DNA from 3 places in the Microbacterium hatanonis genome. Region 3 is predicted to be linked to each of the others. Evidence: predicted binding sites of a transcription regulator. Region 3 holds the regulator's gene; each other region holds the start of a gene.
The links. The regulator LexA, encoded in region 3, represses DNA repair genes until DNA is damaged. The targets are predictions, from matches to a motif close to TCGAACANNTGTTCGA.

Region 1: the regulator LexA is predicted to act here: its motif matches at 2,689-2,704, upstream of FVP77_RS05250 (HNH endonuclease signature motif containing protein).
Region 2: the regulator LexA is predicted to act here: its motif matches at 2,239-2,254, upstream of FVP77_RS14415 (HNH endonuclease signature motif containing protein).

What each region holds. Positions count from the first base shown of each region.
Region 1 is NZ_VRSV01000001.1:1,090,485-1,095,822, reverse strand. Features, by position in the region: gene FVP77_RS05260 (DUF2268 domain-containing putative Zn-dependent protease) at 1-409, shown strand, start outside; gene FVP77_RS05255 (MerR family transcriptional regulator) at 429-1,232, opposite strand; gene FVP77_RS05250 (HNH endonuclease signature motif containing protein) at 1,302-2,678, opposite strand; gene FVP77_RS05245 (MFS transporter) at 2,839-3,996, opposite strand; gene FVP77_RS05240 (TetR/AcrR family transcriptional regulator) at 4,020-4,577, shown strand; gene FVP77_RS05235 (GNAT family N-acetyltransferase) at 4,579-5,082, opposite strand.
Region 2 is NZ_VRSV01000002.1:924,898-930,235, reverse strand. Features, by position in the region: gene FVP77_RS14430 (aromatic ring-hydroxylating oxygenase subunit alpha) at 1-268, opposite strand, end outside; gene FVP77_RS14425 (PDR/VanB family oxidoreductase) at 306-1,250, opposite strand; gene FVP77_RS14420 (GntR family transcriptional regulator) at 1,394-2,101, shown strand; gene FVP77_RS14415 (HNH endonuclease signature motif containing protein) at 2,265-3,659, shown strand; gene FVP77_RS14410 (hypothetical protein) at 3,688-4,194, opposite strand; gene FVP77_RS14405 (primary-amine oxidase) at 4,194-5,338, opposite strand, start outside.
Region 3 is NZ_VRSV01000001.1:799,843-805,180, reverse strand. Features, by position in the region: gene hisB (imidazoleglycerol-phosphate dehydratase HisB) at 1-391, opposite strand, end outside; gene FVP77_RS03775 (histidinol-phosphate transaminase) at 388-1,473, opposite strand; gene FVP77_RS03770 (LysM peptidoglycan-binding domain-containing protein) at 1,494-1,850, opposite strand; gene lexA (transcriptional repressor LexA) at 2,119-2,796, shown strand; gene FVP77_RS03760 (S9 family peptidase) at 2,829-4,748, shown strand; gene hflX (GTPase HflX) at 4,799-5,338, opposite strand, start outside.

The DNA of each region.
Region 1 (5,338 bases), 290 kb from region 3:
GCACAATCTGCGATACGCGCCCGGTGGCGTCGTATGGAATCCGGCCTCGGTCGTCGTCGGCGAGCAGATCGTGTCGGAAGGACTCGCCGACGCGTTCGCCCGGCAGATGTACGGCGAGCTCGGATACACCCCGTTCGGCGTCCCCCACCTCGAGGACGACGCGGTGTTCGACAAGGTCGTCACCGGACTCGACGTGGGCGGGATGCAGAACTTTGCCGCCTGGGTGCACGGCGACGAGGCCGCCCTGCTGTTCGGCGGCACGCCCGTCGGCCTGCCGACCGCCGCCGGGTACGCCGTCGGCAATCGTCTCGTCGACGCCTATCTCGCCGAGACGGGTACGACGGCAGCCGAGGCGCTGCATGTATCGAGCGCCGAGGTGATCGACGTCGCGCTGCGCGTTCTGCGTTGAATCGACGACGCGCGGCGAATCACTCCCAGGTCGCCGTCGCAGGGTCGACGCCATGGGCGCGTGCGTTGGCCTCGATGACCTCCTCCATCCACGCGGCGAGCCCCGGCTCCTCTTCGTCGAAGGTCGCGGCGAATCCGGGCTCGGTGACGTAGCGTCTCGCGACCAGCACCTGCATCGACAGGGTGCAGTGGAAGTACTCGCCGAGGGCGGCGCGATGGCGTTCGGCGAGAACGTTCGCCGCGTCGCTGCCCGGCACGGTGCCGTGACGTTTCGCCTCTGCGAGGGCGGTGATGACCTGGTTCATCGCCCCGGTGACGTCGCGCCAGTCGTCGGTCGAGCGGCCGGCCGACCTCTCGGAGTACTCCGCCCACTGAGCGGTGTTTCCCCACCTCTCGCGTGCGGCGGCGCTCCATTCGGGGTTCCATGCCGTGCCGAAGACCTCGGTCTGCTCCGCCTCGTCGAGGAGCACCCCCTCGCGGTCGGCCGCGATCAGCCGATCGACATCGTCCACCAGGGACTGCATCTCGGCGATCTTCTCGACGATCGCGGCACGGCGGCCGTCGAGTTCCGCCCGGCGTGTCGCCGCGTCGGCGATGAGCAATGCGGGGACGTCCTGCAGCGCCACGCCCAGTTCGCGGAAGAGAAGCACGCGACGCAAGCGCGCCACATCGGCCGGGAGGTAGCTGCGGTACCCGTTCGCGCTCCGGCCCGACGGGCCGGCCACCCCGAGCGCATCCCAGTGATGGAGAGTGCGCACCGAGACGCCGAGGCGTCTCGCGACGGTGCCGACACGTTCGCCGTCGCGGGGGTCGGAAGCATCCATCTCCCCATCATGGCGAGCGGATGCGCGCACGACGCGAAGCGCCGCGTGTGCGCGTCGGAAGGGCGCGGGTCAGAAGGGTGCGGTGGATTCGGGCGGGTGATCGTCGTCGGGTGCGGGTCGGAAGACCGGGACCTTCCGTTCCGGTTGCACCACGAAGCGTCTTCCGCCGGGGGATGTCCATTCGAGGGATCCGCCACTGACGGGGATCTGCGTGACCCGCCACCCACCGTGATGCTTGATGGTGTGATGCCCGACGCACAGGGGCGCGAGGTTGGCGAGTTCCGTGGTGCCGCCGTGTTCCCAGGCGAGTTGATGGTCGATCTGGCACCGGCGAGCCGGTATTCCACATCCGGGAGCCATACAGGTCTCCGCCCGCCACTCCACCAGCCGGCGCAGCGGCAACGGGGTGCGGTACTGCTCGCGTCCGACGGAGAGCACCATCCCGGTCTCGGGGTGGGTGAGCACCCGCATCCACCCGTCCGCGCCGCCGCAGATTTCCCTCGCTTGGTCGATGGGGATCGGACCGACCCCCTCCACCACCGCCGGGGCCGTGTTCGCGTGCTCGTCATTGAGCAGCGACAGTGCGGGGACGGTGACCGCGACCGTCGCGCGGATTCCGCGGGCCGCGTCGGGGTGGGCCGGGACGTCGCCGTCGACGAGGAGGTCGACCACCACATCGGCGCGCAACTCGTCGAGGGAGCGTTCCTCGCCCTCCCGTTCGCCGAGGGTCTTTGCGATCGCGGTCGCGCGGTTGTGAACCGCGTGCGCTTTCACCGCGGAGGTGTAGAGCATCACCCAGCTCATCCCGTCCTCCCCGGGTTGCACCACCACCCGCCGCTCCCGGATCGCCTCCGCGTGCCGCTCACTCAGCGTCGCCGCCCGCACCGTGTCCACGAGCTTGCGCAGCAACCGGCGGAATGACCCGAGCGCGTGTGTGGTGGCGAGGTCGACGGCGAGCGGCACGACCTGGTCACGCAGCTCCGGTTCCACCTGATCGACGAGTTCGACGAACACGTCCGCGTGCCGCTCCGTCGTCCGGGCATGGGAGAGCGCGTCGAGCATGGCCGGGTACCGGTTCACGAGGCCGTCGGCGGTCACCAGCATCCGCTCCGCGGTGTGCTCGGTGACCTGCAACACCGTCGCGAGCTCGAGCCGCAGGGACCGCATCAGGATCTCCGTCGTCCTCCCCCGGAACACCGCCGCCTCGGCCACCGCATCCCGCCGGACGCCCTCGACCCGCTCGAACCGTTGCGCCGCGAACACCGACATCAACGTCGACACATCCGCCACCGCATCCAACCCGTCACGCCCCGCCGCCACAGGATCGGCGTCGGCGTCGAACCACACCCGCTCATCGATCCACGACTCGCCCGACTCGTCCGCCGCACCAGCATCGGAACCGCGCCGCGCCTCACCGCCGAACGCGGTGTCATCGTTCTCGAGCATGCCTACATTCTAGAACATAGCTACGACACTTTCCCAAGACAGACCCACCCTGTGGACAAGTCGCCCAAGGGCGAGGAGCGACCTAATCGAGCAGCATGGCAATGTACACATTCAGCACGGTCGACGCTCTCATCCCGCCACCGTATCGAGCAGCGGGTCGCTACCGCTCCGCACGCGTCATCCGGGTTCGCGGTCCCGCCGCCGGCACGATCGCCGCCGCCGACACCGCAGCCGCCAGCCCGAAGGCCGCGGGGTAGCCCGCCGCGGATGTCACGCCACCCACGACCGCCGCCCCGAGCGCCTGACCCAGGATCAGCGTGACGAACAGCAACGCAGTGCCGGCAGCTGCCCGCCGGGCGTCGATCCGCGCGGTCCACGCGATCAGCACGCCGCTCCCGGCCGTGTACCCCCAGCCGAACGCGGCGAAGGTGACGAGTGCCCACGCTCCCCCGGCCAGCACTCCGGCGGTCGCGATCGCGACGACCGTCGCCGTCACGATCCACGCGCCGGGCGGCTCCAGCCTCTCCATGCACCGCGCGGTGACGATCACGAGCGTGCCGCCGACACCGAGCGCGATCCACGCGGCCATCGATGCGCCCGACCCGGTTCCCGACTCGACGAGCATCGTGCGTCCGTAGGTCCAGACGGCGGCAGACCCCGCACCGAAAAGCAGCGCCGCGAGCAGCACGCGGCGATGTGCGACGAACCACGACGGGGGCGGAAGCGCGCGCGGCGCCGCAGCAGCCGCCCCTCCTCGCCCCGCCACGAGCACACCCGCGGCCGCAAGCACGGTGACCACGGCGGCGATCACCCACGCGAGGCGCCAGTCGGGCGCGAGCAGCAGCGCGAGCGTGCCGGCGATGACGACGCCCGGACCGGTTCCCGCGTTGACGATGGCCTGGACTCGCGGCGATCGCGCGGTGCCGGGGTCGCGTTGGAGCACCGCCACCAGAGCCGGCGACGCGAGACCCGCGCCGGCCGAGCTCGCGATGGCGAACACAGCGAAGACGAGCGAGACCGGCGCGACCGCCATACCGAGGGCGCCGACGGATGCGGCGACAGCGGCCGCGACCACGAGCGCGCGCGCATGTCGTGCTGCCGTGAGGAAGCCGATCACGGCACCGACGCAGTAGACGACCGACGCCCCCGCCGAGACGATGCCCGCCGCGGCGACGTCGAGCCCGAGGTCGGCCTGCACGTCGGGCAGGAAGAGCCCGTACGCCATGCGGACCAGGCCGTAGGTCGCGGCGATCAGCGCTGCTCCGGCCGCGACGAGCGGCACGGGCGATGTCGCTCGTAACAAAAACGGTCGTTTCACTTTTGCGAGTCTAGGGTGCTGTCATGGCTTTGCGAACCCGCACCGAGACGAAGCTGCTCGACGCGGCCGACGAGCTGTTCTTCACGCGAGGCATCGCCGCCACCCCGATAGACGCCGTGCTCGAGCGCGCGGGAGTGTCGGCCGCGACGCTGTATCGCGGATATCCGAGCAAAGACGCCCTCGTCGCCGCGACCCTGGAGCGACGGCACGCCGCATGGATCGAGACGTGGGATGCCGCCGTCGCCGCACAGACGAACGACGAGGGCCGGCTGCTGGCGATCTTCGACGCACTCGACGCCTTCCGATCGCAGCCAGCGGGCTCGCGCTGGTGCGCGTTCCTCGGCAGCGCGGCGGAGTATGCCGACGCACCACCGGAGGTCGACGCCGCGATCCACCGCGACACCGATTCGATGCGCGCCCGCCTGACCGGCTTCGCGGCCGCCGTCGACCCCGCACGCGCAGAGGTATTGGCCGATCAGCTGGTGCTCGTCGTCACCGGCGACCTCGCCATGCGACTGCGCTCCCCCGCGCACACGAGCCGGGTCGCCCGCGACGTTGCGGCTGCACTCGTCGCGGGATAGGTCAGGATGCTGCGGCGAGCGCCGTCAGCGCGTCGCCGGTCAGGCGCTGGGTGGTCCACTCGTCCATCGGAGCAGCCGAGATCGAACGGTAGAAGGCGATGGCCGGGGCATTCCAGTCGAGCACGGTCCATTCCAGACGGGAGTACCCGCGGGCGACGCAGACCTCGGCGAGCGAGGAGATGAGCGCCTTCCCGTAGCCGCGCCCCCGCTGCGCGTCGTCGACGTAGAGGTCTTCGAGCCAGATGCCGTGGCGTCCGGTCCACGTCGAGTAGGTCAGGAACCACAGCGCGATACCGACGATGCGGCCGTCGCGCTCGACGACATGGCCGAAGGCCTTGGGGTCTTCGCCGAAGAGGGTCGCGGTCAGCGCGTCGACGGTGTTCTCCACAGCATCCGGTTCGCGCTCGTAGTCGGCGAGCGCCTGGATGCAGGCCAGGATTCCGGCTTCATCGCCTGGCTGCGCGGTGCGGAGGATGGCGGAGTCGTCGAGGGTGCGCGGGTTCACCCCTCGAGCGTAGAGCCGAGAAGGTCGGACCGCCGTAAAGGGGCGGCGGTCCGACCGGTCATCTCGACTTCGCGGCCTGGCGGCGTTCTAGCCGAGCCAGCCGAGAAGGACGGCGCGCAAGTTCTTGAGGTACTTCAGGGCTTTGAGTGCTTCGAACATGTGTGACTCCTTCGTCGGTTGACCGCAGGCTACGCCCGCCGCGACTCCCGGGGAATGGCGAACTCGATTTCCCCGTACTGGATTCTGGAACCCCCTG
Region 2 (5,338 bases), on a different contig from region 3:
GGTACAGGCAGCGGATGCCGTCCTCCTCGAGGCGCCCGTACGACAGGTCGACGCCCCGGTGGGCGCAGTAGCGGCTGATCAGCCCCCAGCCCTCGCGCTTCTTGAACAGCACGAGGTCTTCGTTCATGATGCGCACCTGCTTCACCGGACGCTCGCCCGGCATCTCCGACACCAGAGCGGCCGGCTGCCAGTACGAGCGCAGCAGATTGCCCAGCGGAGTGCCGGGCCCCGATCGGGTGATCTTCTCGTTGTCTTCCTGCTTGAGCATGCGATGCGCTCCTTCAGTGCGGTTCGGTCGGTGAGGTTCAGGCGTCGAGGACGAGCAGCGGGCACGAGGCGCGGGAGACGCAGACCATGAGGCAGTCGCCGTTCGCCTTCTCCTGCGCCGTGAGGACGAAGTCGCGGTGCTCGGGCTGGCCCTCGACGACGCGGGTCTCGCAGCTGCCGCAGATGCCCTCCTCGCAGTCGGACAGCACCTCCACGCCGGCGCCGCGCATGACCTCGAGGATCGACTCCTCCGGGGTCACCTCGAGCTCGAGGCCGCTGCGATCGAGGCGGATGCGGAAGGGGCCGCCCGGCTCGTACGCGATCTCGGGGGCCGAGAAGTACTCGAGCCGGAGACGGGCATCGGCGTCGGGCACCGCCTCGGCCAGGGCCGTCAGCATCCGTTCCGGTCCGCAGGCGTAGACGAGTGCGTCGGGGGATGCGGCGACCTCGGCGATCAGGTCGGCCCGCGTCCCCTCGTCGCGGGCGACGACGGCGACGTCTCCGCCGAGGGCGGCGAGCTCGTCGAGGAACGGCATGCGCTCGCGCGAGCCGCCGAGGTAGAGCAGCCGCCAGCGGGCTCCGGCCGCCTGCGCCTGGCGCACCATGGGCAGGAGGGGCGTGATGCCGATACCGCCGGCGATGAAGAGGTACTGCTCGGCGGGCTCCAGCGCGAAGTGGTTGCGCGGCTCGCGGACGACGATCTCATCGCCCGGGCGCAGTCGTTCGTGCACGGCCCGGGATCCGCCGCGGCTGTCGCTCTCGCGCAGCACGGCGATCCGGTACCGCGGCGCCGACGGATCGCCGCAGAGCGAGTACTGCCGCACGGGCGCCCCGGGCACGACGAGGTCGATGTGCGCGCCGGCGGTCCAGGAGGGGAGCGCTCCGCCGAGGGGTTCGAGCTCCACCGACAGCACGCCCTCGGCCTCGCGGGCGAGCCCGCGCACCCGGACGCGGATGTCCGTCATCACTTCCAGCCCTGACATACGTGGATCCTAACATCATGAGTATGGATCCAATGTTACTCACCTGGGCGACGTTCCGGCCCGTTCGGGGTCCACGAGAACGAGTTCTGGTACCGTTCCGAGGTGCCGCAGCACCATCTGCGTCGGTGAGGAGACACACCCGAATGGCTGATGAGACGATCGAAGCGTCCTCCGCTCACGCTCTCGTCGATGAGATCGCGGCGAAGATCCGAGCGCGGATCATGAGCGGCGACATCCCCATCGGGGCGCAGCTGCGCCAGGCCGAGCTCGCGAGCGATTTCGGCGTCAGTCGCACCCCGGTGCGCGAGGCGCTCCGTCAGCTGCAGACCGGCGGGCTCATCGACGTGGTCCCCAACCGCGGCGCGGTCGTTCGCGTCCCCGCCCCCTGGGAGGTGCGCGAGGCCTACGAGGTGCGCGCCGAGCTCGAAGCCCTCGCCGCCGCGCGCGCCGTCAGCCGCATCTCGCACGGCGACCTCGACCGGCTCCGCGCCGCCAACCAGGAGATGTACGACCGCTCGGTCGACGGCGGCGCCCCCGCGCGCGCCCTCGACAGCCGTCAGGAGAACGACGTCTTCCACAACACGATCGTGCTCGCGTCGGCCAACGCGCGCCTCGGACGCGCGATCGCCGAGATCAACGAGACCTTCCCCCGCAACGTCTCCGCGCAGCTGCTGGTCAACGACGAGCGCCACCGCGAGGAGAACTACCAGGAGCACCTGCGCATCATCGAGGCCATCGAGCGCGGCGACGCCGAGGCCGCGAGCGCGCAGATGCGCGCCCACGTGCACGGAGCGGGCGAGCAGCTCGCGCGCTGGTACGAGCGCCGCAGCTCGACCGTCTTCACCGGCTGAGGTCGACTCCCCACCAAACACACCCATCGGCCGAGACACCACGCCAGGCGGCGCGTCTCGGCCGATCCGCGCGTGCGGGACCCACGACGGCGGGTGCGCTCGACGTTTCCACAGGGCGACCCGTTACCGACAGCGTGTCGTATGTTTGTTCTAGAATGTAGACATGTTCTCGAACGGCGATACCCCGGCTGGCGGCGAGACGCGGCGTGATGCCGATGCCCCGCAGCCGGAGGCCGACGGCTCGGAGTGGCCCGAGGCGCCGGAGTGGTTCGAGGAGCGGGAGTGGTTCGACGCCGACGCCGATCCTGTCGCGGCGGGGCGTGACGGCCTGGATGCGGTGTCGGATGTGTCGACGTTGATGTCGGTGTTCGCGGCGCAACGGTTCGAGCCCGTCGAGAGCGTCCGCCGGGAGGCGATGGCCGAAGCCGCGGTGTTCCGGGGAAAGACGACAGAGATCCTGATGCGGTCCCTCCGGTTGGAGCTCGCGGCGGTGTTGCAGGTCACGGAGCACACGGCGGAGCGGATGCTGGTGACCGCCGATGGCCTGGTGAACCGGTACCCGACCATGCTCGACGCGCTCTCCCATGCCCGGACGACGGAGCGGCACGCGGATGTGTTCGTCGAACTCGTCGATCAGGTCGAACCGGAGCTGCGTGACCAGGTCGTGCCGCTCGCCGTCGACCTCGCCACCACACACGCACTCGGGTCGTTTCGTCGCCTGCTGCGCAAGCTCGTCGATACGGTGCGGGCGGCGACGCTGAGTGAGCGGCATGCGGAGGCGATTCGGGAGCGGCGGGTGGTGGTGCAGCCGGCGGAGGACGGGATGAGCTGGGTGATGCTCTACACCTCCGCGGTGAAAGCGCACGCGGTTCACAACCGATCAACCGCGATCGCAAAGACCCTCGGCGACCGGGAGGGCGAGGAACGCTCCCTCGACGAACTGCGCGCGGACGTCATGGTCGATCTTCTCGTCGACGGCGACGTCCCGGCCCACCCCGACGCGGCCCGCGTAATCCACGCGATTGTTGCGGTCACCGTCCCCGCACTGTCGCTGCTCGACGACGAGCACGCGCAGACCGCACCGGGAGTGGTGGAGGGGGTCGGGCCGATCCCCATCGACCACGCCCGGGAACTCTGCGGTAGCGCCGACGGGTGGATGCGGGTGCTCACCCACCCCGAGACGGGGATGGTGCTCTCCGTCGGGCGAGACCAATACCGCACCCCGTTGCCGCTGCGCCGGCTGGTGGAGTGGCGGGCCGAGACCTGCATGGCACCCGGATGCGGAACACCGGCCCGCCGGTGCCAGATCGACCATCAACTCGCCTGGGAACACGGCGGCACCACGGAACTCGCCAACCTCGCGCCCCTGTGCGTCGGGCATCACACGATCAAGCATCACGGCGGGTGGCGGGTCACCCAGATCCCCGACAGCGGGGGCGCCCTCGAATGGACCTCCCCGGGCGGGAGACGCTTCGCCGTGCAACCGCAACGGAAGGTGCCGGTCTTCCGGCCCGCACCCGACGACGATCACCCACCCGAAGCCGCGGCACCCTTCTGAGTCGCATACCGGTACGCGAACCTTGGGCTCAGCCGAGGGCCGCGCCGGCGAGGAGCAGCAGCGAGACGGCCATGCTGACGTACTGCACCCGCTCGAGCAGGTGCGCGCGACGCAGGCGCGTCGCCGACCAGGCCGCGTACAGGGCGATCGCGGCGACCAGCGGCAGCACGAGCGAAGCGACCGAACCGCCGTGGTGCGACCCGCTGGTCACGACCGGTCCGCCCGACATCGCCAGCATCAGCCCCGCCATGAGGATCGCCCCGATCGCGGAGTGCACGCGCATCCCCACGACCGCCGCGGGCTCGGTCGGACGCCGCCGCCTCGCCCCGAGCGCCATGGCGAGGGCGACGGTCAGCGCACTCCACCCGACCACGGGCACGAGGTGCGCGGCCGTGACGACGTCGAGCATCGCCAGGAACATCACGATCGACAGCGACAGCTCTCGCAGCCGCGGTCGCGGAGCATCGAGGGCGACGCAGCAGGTTCCGAGGCCGGCAGCCCCCAACGCTCCCGCGTGCAGCAGTTCCGCCGGCATCAGTGGTGATCGTGGTGGTGCGCGTGCGGGTCGTCGCTGCCGTGCTGCACGTGAGCGTGACCGTCGTGGTCGTGACCGTCGTGGCCGTTCGCGCCGGTCGGCGCGTGGCAGGCGGCCTCCTCGGACGGCGGGACGTCGAGCGACGGGTTTCGCACGAAGAAGCCGTCGGGCTCGAGGCGGAGTCCGATCTTGTGGGCCGGCATGATCGGCCACTCCTCGGGCTTCGGGTAGTGGTGCACACCGACGATCGGCCACACCACGAGCTCGGCGCCGTCGAGCGGACGGTCGGCCTGCTGCCAGGCCGTGATGCCCTCGGCCTCGAGGGGCGCCTGGTTCGGATACTCCCCCGCGATGAACCGCTCCGAGGCGTCGTAGGCGGTGGCCCACAGGTGCTTGCCGACGAAGGGCGCCTTGCGCGCCACGATGCTCCCGGGCTTGGCGAACAGGCGCGTGGTGTTGAGCACCGACAGGCGGTACGCCGTGGACTCTCCGAAGCGGTTGGTGTTCTCGGTGTTCTCGATACGCCAGTGCAGGGCACGGGACGCATCGGCCATGCGCGCCGCATCCTTCTCCGACGAGATGGTCTCCGACACCATCTTCACCGCGTTCCCCCAGGGGTTCAGCTCGTCGTCCTCCTCGACCTCCGCGTGCACCTCGACGAGCCGGTTCAACGGCCCGTCGACGGCGGTGTCGAGACGGATGGCGAAGTAGTGCTGGTGGGTCGGCGCCTGCACGTTCGGACTCACCATGCGCCCGAAGGAGGGCATCTTGCCGTCGTCGATGCCGGAGACCGACAGGATGCCGGTGAGCTTGATCTCCAGCTCGATGTTCCCGTCCTGGTAGAGCGACCAGTAGAACCCGTAGTCGTAGTTCGCCACCGTCGCGAAGAACGAGATCACCAGCCGGCGCGAACGGCGCACGTCGGCCTCGCCGGTGCGGGTGTTCACGTGCTTCCAGAGGATCGAGTGGTCCTCCTCGTGCAGGCAGATGCCGTTGGAGATCGTCATCGCCTCGCCGTTGCCGTCGAGCACGTGCGCGTCGAAGTAGCGGATCTCGCCGAGGCAGTCGCACCCCAGTTCGAGGGAGGCGGTGAGGGGCCCGGCGCCGTACTCGCCCCAGTCGAAGAAGTTCTTGCGGTACGCGG
Region 3 (5,338 bases):
GCTGCTCGAACCCGTCGGGTTCGCCGAGGTGCACGAGATAGGGGCGTCCGCTGATGTCGACGACCGCCTGGGCGAGGGCCTCGTCGAGCGGCACGAGGGCGTCGCCGTAGCGCGAGATGCCGGCCTTGTCGCCCAGAGCCTCGCGGATCGCCGTGCCGAGCACGATCGATACGTCCTCGACGGTGTGGTGGGCGTCGATGTGCGTGTCGCCCGCGGCGCGGACGGTGAGATCGGTCAGCGAGTGCTTCGCGAACGCCGTCAGCATGTGGTCGAAGAACGGAACCGACGTGTCGATCGAGCTCTTGCCCGACCCGTCGAGGTTCAGCTCCAGCTCCACGCTCGACTCGCTGGTCGCGCGGCGGATCGAGGCGGTTCGGGTGCGGCCGGTCATGAGCCCGATCCTATCGAGGCCAGTGCGTCGAGGAACGCGGTCGTCTCGTCCGCCGTCCCCGCTGTGACCCGCAGGTGGTGGGGGATGCCGATGTCGCGGATCAGGACTCCGCGGTCGTACAGCGCCTGCCAGGTCGCCGCGGGGTCGGCGACGCCGCCGAAGAGGACGAAGTTCGTCCACGACTCGTGCGCCTGGTACCCGAGCGCCTCCACGGTCGCGGAGATGCGGTCGCGCTGCGACACGATCTCGTCGACCATGCCCAGCATCGTGTCGGCGTGCCCCAGAGCCGCCGTCGCCGCCGCCTGGGTGAGCGCGCTCAGGTGATACGGCAGCCGAACGAGGCGAAGGGCATCGATGAGCGCCGGATCGGCGGCCAGGTATCCGACCCGAGCCCCGGCGAAGGCGAAGGCCTTGCTCATGGTGCGAGAGACGACGAGACGCTCCCGACCGGGGAGGAGACTGACCGCGGACGGGGCGTCGTGGGGGGCGAATTCCTGGTACGCCTCGTCGACGATGACGATCCCCTCGGTCGCGTCGTAGGCGGCCTCGATCACGTCGAGCGACATGGGAGTGCCGGTCGGGTTGTTTGGCGCGCAGAGGAAGGTCACGTCGGGACGCACCTCCGAGATCTGCTCGGCCGCCGAGGCCGGCGACACGGTGTAGTCGTGGGACCTCACCCCCGACACCCATCGCGCGCCCGTTCCCCGGGTGAGCAGCGGGTACATCGAGTACGTCGGGTCGAACGAGAAAGCGGTGCGACCCGGGCCCGCGAACGCCTGGAGCAGGTGCTGCAGCACCTCGTTCGATCCGTTGCCGGCCCAGATCTGCTCACGCGTGAGCCCCTCGCCCAGATAGTCGGCGAACGCTTCGCGCAGTGCGGTGAATTCGCGGTCGGGGTACCGATTCACGTCGCGCAGAGCCCGCGCCACTGCGTCGAGGATGTCACCGGCCACGTCGTCGGGCACCGGATGCGTGTTCTCGTTCACGTTCAGCGCCACCGGCAACGCCGCCTGGGGCGCGCCGTACGGTTTCATTCCGCGCAGATCGTCGCGGAGCGGAAGGTCATCGAGCCTCGTGGTCACCCTTCGATGTTAGGGCGGGCTCAGGGGGCCGCGGAGTACTCCGCCGGAATGGAGAGACGCTGACCCGCGGAGAGCTCCACCCCGTCGAGGGCGTTCAGCCGCACGATCGCGTCGACGACGTCGCGAGGATCGGCGCTCGGCGCGACCTCCTGCGCGATCCCCCAGAGCGACTCGCCCGCCATCACCGTGACCTCGGTGAAGGCACCGGCCGGCGCACCCGCATCGCGGGACGCCAGAGCAGAACCGCCGCTGATCGCCGCGACCGCGATGGCCACCACGAACGGGAAGGCGGCGAGACCGGTGAGCACCCGGCGACCGCGCGCAGTCAGACGAAGGCGCGTGGTCGGGACGACGGGGGCGATGCCGATGCTGGTCATGGGGGTTCCTCCTCAGGTGAGAGATTCGCATCCGGCGCTCGGGCCGGAGTACCGGATGCGAAGCTCTCTTCCGAATCTATCTTCGATACAGTCAGGGTGTCAACACCGTTCCTCTCGGAGATGGATCGAACGCGACACGCGGCGGGCAGCCGGTCGGCGCGTGCGAATCCGTATACGGTTTCGACAGGGAGACACCATCACGGACCTCCGACATTCGAAGACCGGCGCCCCTCGGGCGCGAGAGGGAGCAGCCAGAATGAGCGACGCGATGCCGTCCGGCGCCCGGGACAAGCCGCAGACCCGCCGCCGCAAGAGCCTGAGCGAGAAGCAGATGGCGATCCTCGAAGTGATCCAGCGGTCGATCAGCCGTCACGGCTACCCGCCGAGCATGCGCGAGATCGGCGACGCGGTCGGGCTCAAGTCGCTCTCCAGCGTCACGCACCAGCTCAACCAGCTCGAGCTGAGCGGTTACCTGCGTCGCGACCCCGGCAAGACGCGTGCGATGGAGGTGCTGATCGACCTCCCCGGCGCGTCTGCGGAGAACCCCGCCGATAGTGCCCCCGCCGTGGGCGACGCCGCGCTCGTCCCCCTCGTCGGGCGTATCGCCGCCGGCGTGCCGATCACCGCCGATCAGCAGGTCGACGAGATCTTCCCCCTTCCCCGACAGCTCGTCGGCAAGGGCGACCTGTTCATGCTGAAGGTGTCGGGCGAGTCGATGATCGACGCCGCCATCTGCGACGGCGACTGGGTGGTCGTGCGTTCGCAGCAGAACGCTGAGAACGGCGAGATCGTCGCGGCGATGCTCGACGACGAGGCCACGGTCAAGACCTTCCGCCGGCGCGACGGCCACACCTGGCTGCTCCCCCGCAACAGCGCGTTCGAGCCGATCCTCGGCGACGACGCCGTCGTCCTCGGCAAGGTCGTGGCGGTGCTCCGAGCCGTCTGACCGACGTCCTGCCCCCGCCCTAGGGTGAGGGGATGGCTTCTGCGCTCCCCTACGGTTCCTGGCCCTCCCCGTTCAGTGCGTCCTCGGTCGCCGCGGCGTCCCCGCGCACCGACGGAGCGCGTTTCGTCGGTGACGACATCTGGTGGGGTCAGACGATGCCCTCGGAGGGCGGGCGCACGACGGTGCTGCGCCGACGGCCCGACGGATCGATCGACGATCTGCTCCCCGCTCCGCTGAGTGCCCGCTCCCGCGTCCACGAGTACGGGGGCGGCGCATGGACCGCCGCCGACGGCGAGCTGGTCTTCTCCGAGAAGTCCGACCAGCGCGTGTGGGCCCTCACGCCGGGCGGACGCCCGCGTCCGCTCACCCCCGACGACCCCTCCGCGCGATTCGCGGGCCTCGTGTGGGGCGCGGGCATGCTGCTCGCCGTCCGCGAACGCCACGAGGGAGCTGCAGTTCCGACGCGCGACATCGTGCGCATCCCGCTCGACGGATCCGCCGCCGACGACGCCGATCGCCTCGTGAGCGTGGCCGGCGGCACCGATTTCGTCGCGCAGCCCGCGATCTCCCCCGATGGCGGGCGTCTGGCGTGGGTCGCCTGGAACCACCCCGACATGCCCTGGGATCGCACGCAGCTGCGCGTCGCCGACATCGTCGACGGCCGCGCCTCGGATCCCCGCACGATCAACGCGCGCGACAGCGCCCCGCTGCAGCCGGTCTGGACCGGCCCGCGCGAGGTGACCTACGCCGACGACCCGACCGGACGATGGAACCTCTGGCGCGTCGGTGGCGACGCCGCACCCGTCCCCGTGGCTCCGGCGGACGCCGACACCGGTGGCGCGCTGTGGGTGCTCGGCACGCGGTGGTTCGGAGCGCTCGATGACGGCCGCCTTGTCGCGGTCCGCACCGACGGGGCCGACGAGCTCGTCGTCGTCGACGGCGACCGCGTCGCGCCCGTGCCGGTACCGGTCGTCGCCGGCGCCGCCGTCGAGGACGTCTCGGCGACGCGCGCGCTCGTCTCGGGCGCTACGGCCTCAGGCGGCTCCGGCCTCTGGCTGGTCGACGCGAGCGATGCCGATGCGCCGATCGTGGAGCGCATCGCCGGCGGCGCGAACGGCCCCGGCCCGGAGTGGTTCCCGGTCGCGCAGTCGGTCACCGCGCCCGGACCCCACGGGCCGGTTCACGCCTTCGCCTACCCCCCGACGAATCCCGAGGTCACCCTCCCGACGGGTGAGAAGCCGCCCTACCTCGTCCTGGTGCACGGGGGTCCGACGTCGCACGTGGGTCCCGCCGCGTCGGCCAAAGTCGCGTACTTCACGAGCCGTGGGATCGGCGTGCTCGACGTCAACTACGGCGGCTCGACCGGTTACGGACGCCCCTACCGCGAGCGCCTTCGCGGGCAGTGGGGCGTCGTCGACGTCGACGACGTGGCCGCCGCGGCGACCGCTCTCAGCGATGACGGACTCGCCGATCCCTCGCGGATCGCGATCGAGGGCGGCTCCGCCGGCGGATGGACGGTGCTGTCGGCACTCGTCCGCACCGACGTCTTCGCCGCCGGCATCTCGCGGTACGGCGTCGGGGACGCCAGGGCTCTCGCCGCGGACACGCACGACTTCGAAGCGCGCTACCTCGACGGACTCATCGGCCCGCTGCCCGAAGCCGAGCCCGTCTACATCGAGCGCTCACCGCTGACGTCGGCCGACCGATTCCGCGTGCCGATGCTCATCCTGCAGGGGTCGGAAGACGCCGTCGTGCCGCCCGCGCAGGCCGAGGCCATCCGCGATGCCCTCGTCGAGCGAGGGGTCCCGCACGCGTACGTCCTGTACGAGGGCGAGGGGCACGGCTTCCGCAGCGCGGAGACGATCGTCCATGCGCTCGAGAGCGAGCTGGCGTTCCTCGGTGCGGCCTTCGGATTCGACACGCCCGACGTGCCCGGGATCACGCTCGGCTGACGACTCGTCCGCAGCATCCGCCCCCATCGGAGACGGATGCTGCGGAGAGGTCAGGCCAGGAACGGCTCGAGGTCGGAGGCGAGCTTCGCCCCGACGTGGGCGTGGAGGAACGTGCCTTCGGCCTGGTGTTCCTGCGACACGATGATGCCGCTCTCGTGCGCCGCGGACACCAGATCGCCGCGGTCGTACGGCACCACGGCGCGCACCTCCACGGCGGGGAGAGGCAGGGCCTCCTCGATCACGGAGCGCAGCTCGTCGATCCCCTCGCCGGTGCGCGAGGAGACGAAGAGCGCCGACGACTCGAGGCCGCGCAGAACGAGGCGCGAGTCGGCATCCACGAGATCGGCCTTGTTGAAGACGACGATCTCGCGTGTCGATCGCGCACCCACGTCGCCCATCACGTCGCGCACGGTCGCGAGCTGTGCGGCGGGGTCGGGGTGCGATCCGTCCACCACGTGAACGATGACGTCGGCGTCGCCGACCTCCTCGAGCGTGGAACGGAACGCTTCGACCAGCTGGTGCGGGAGGTTCCGCACGAAGCCGACGGTGTCGGTCAGCGTGTAGACGCGCCCATCTGCGGTCTCCGAGCG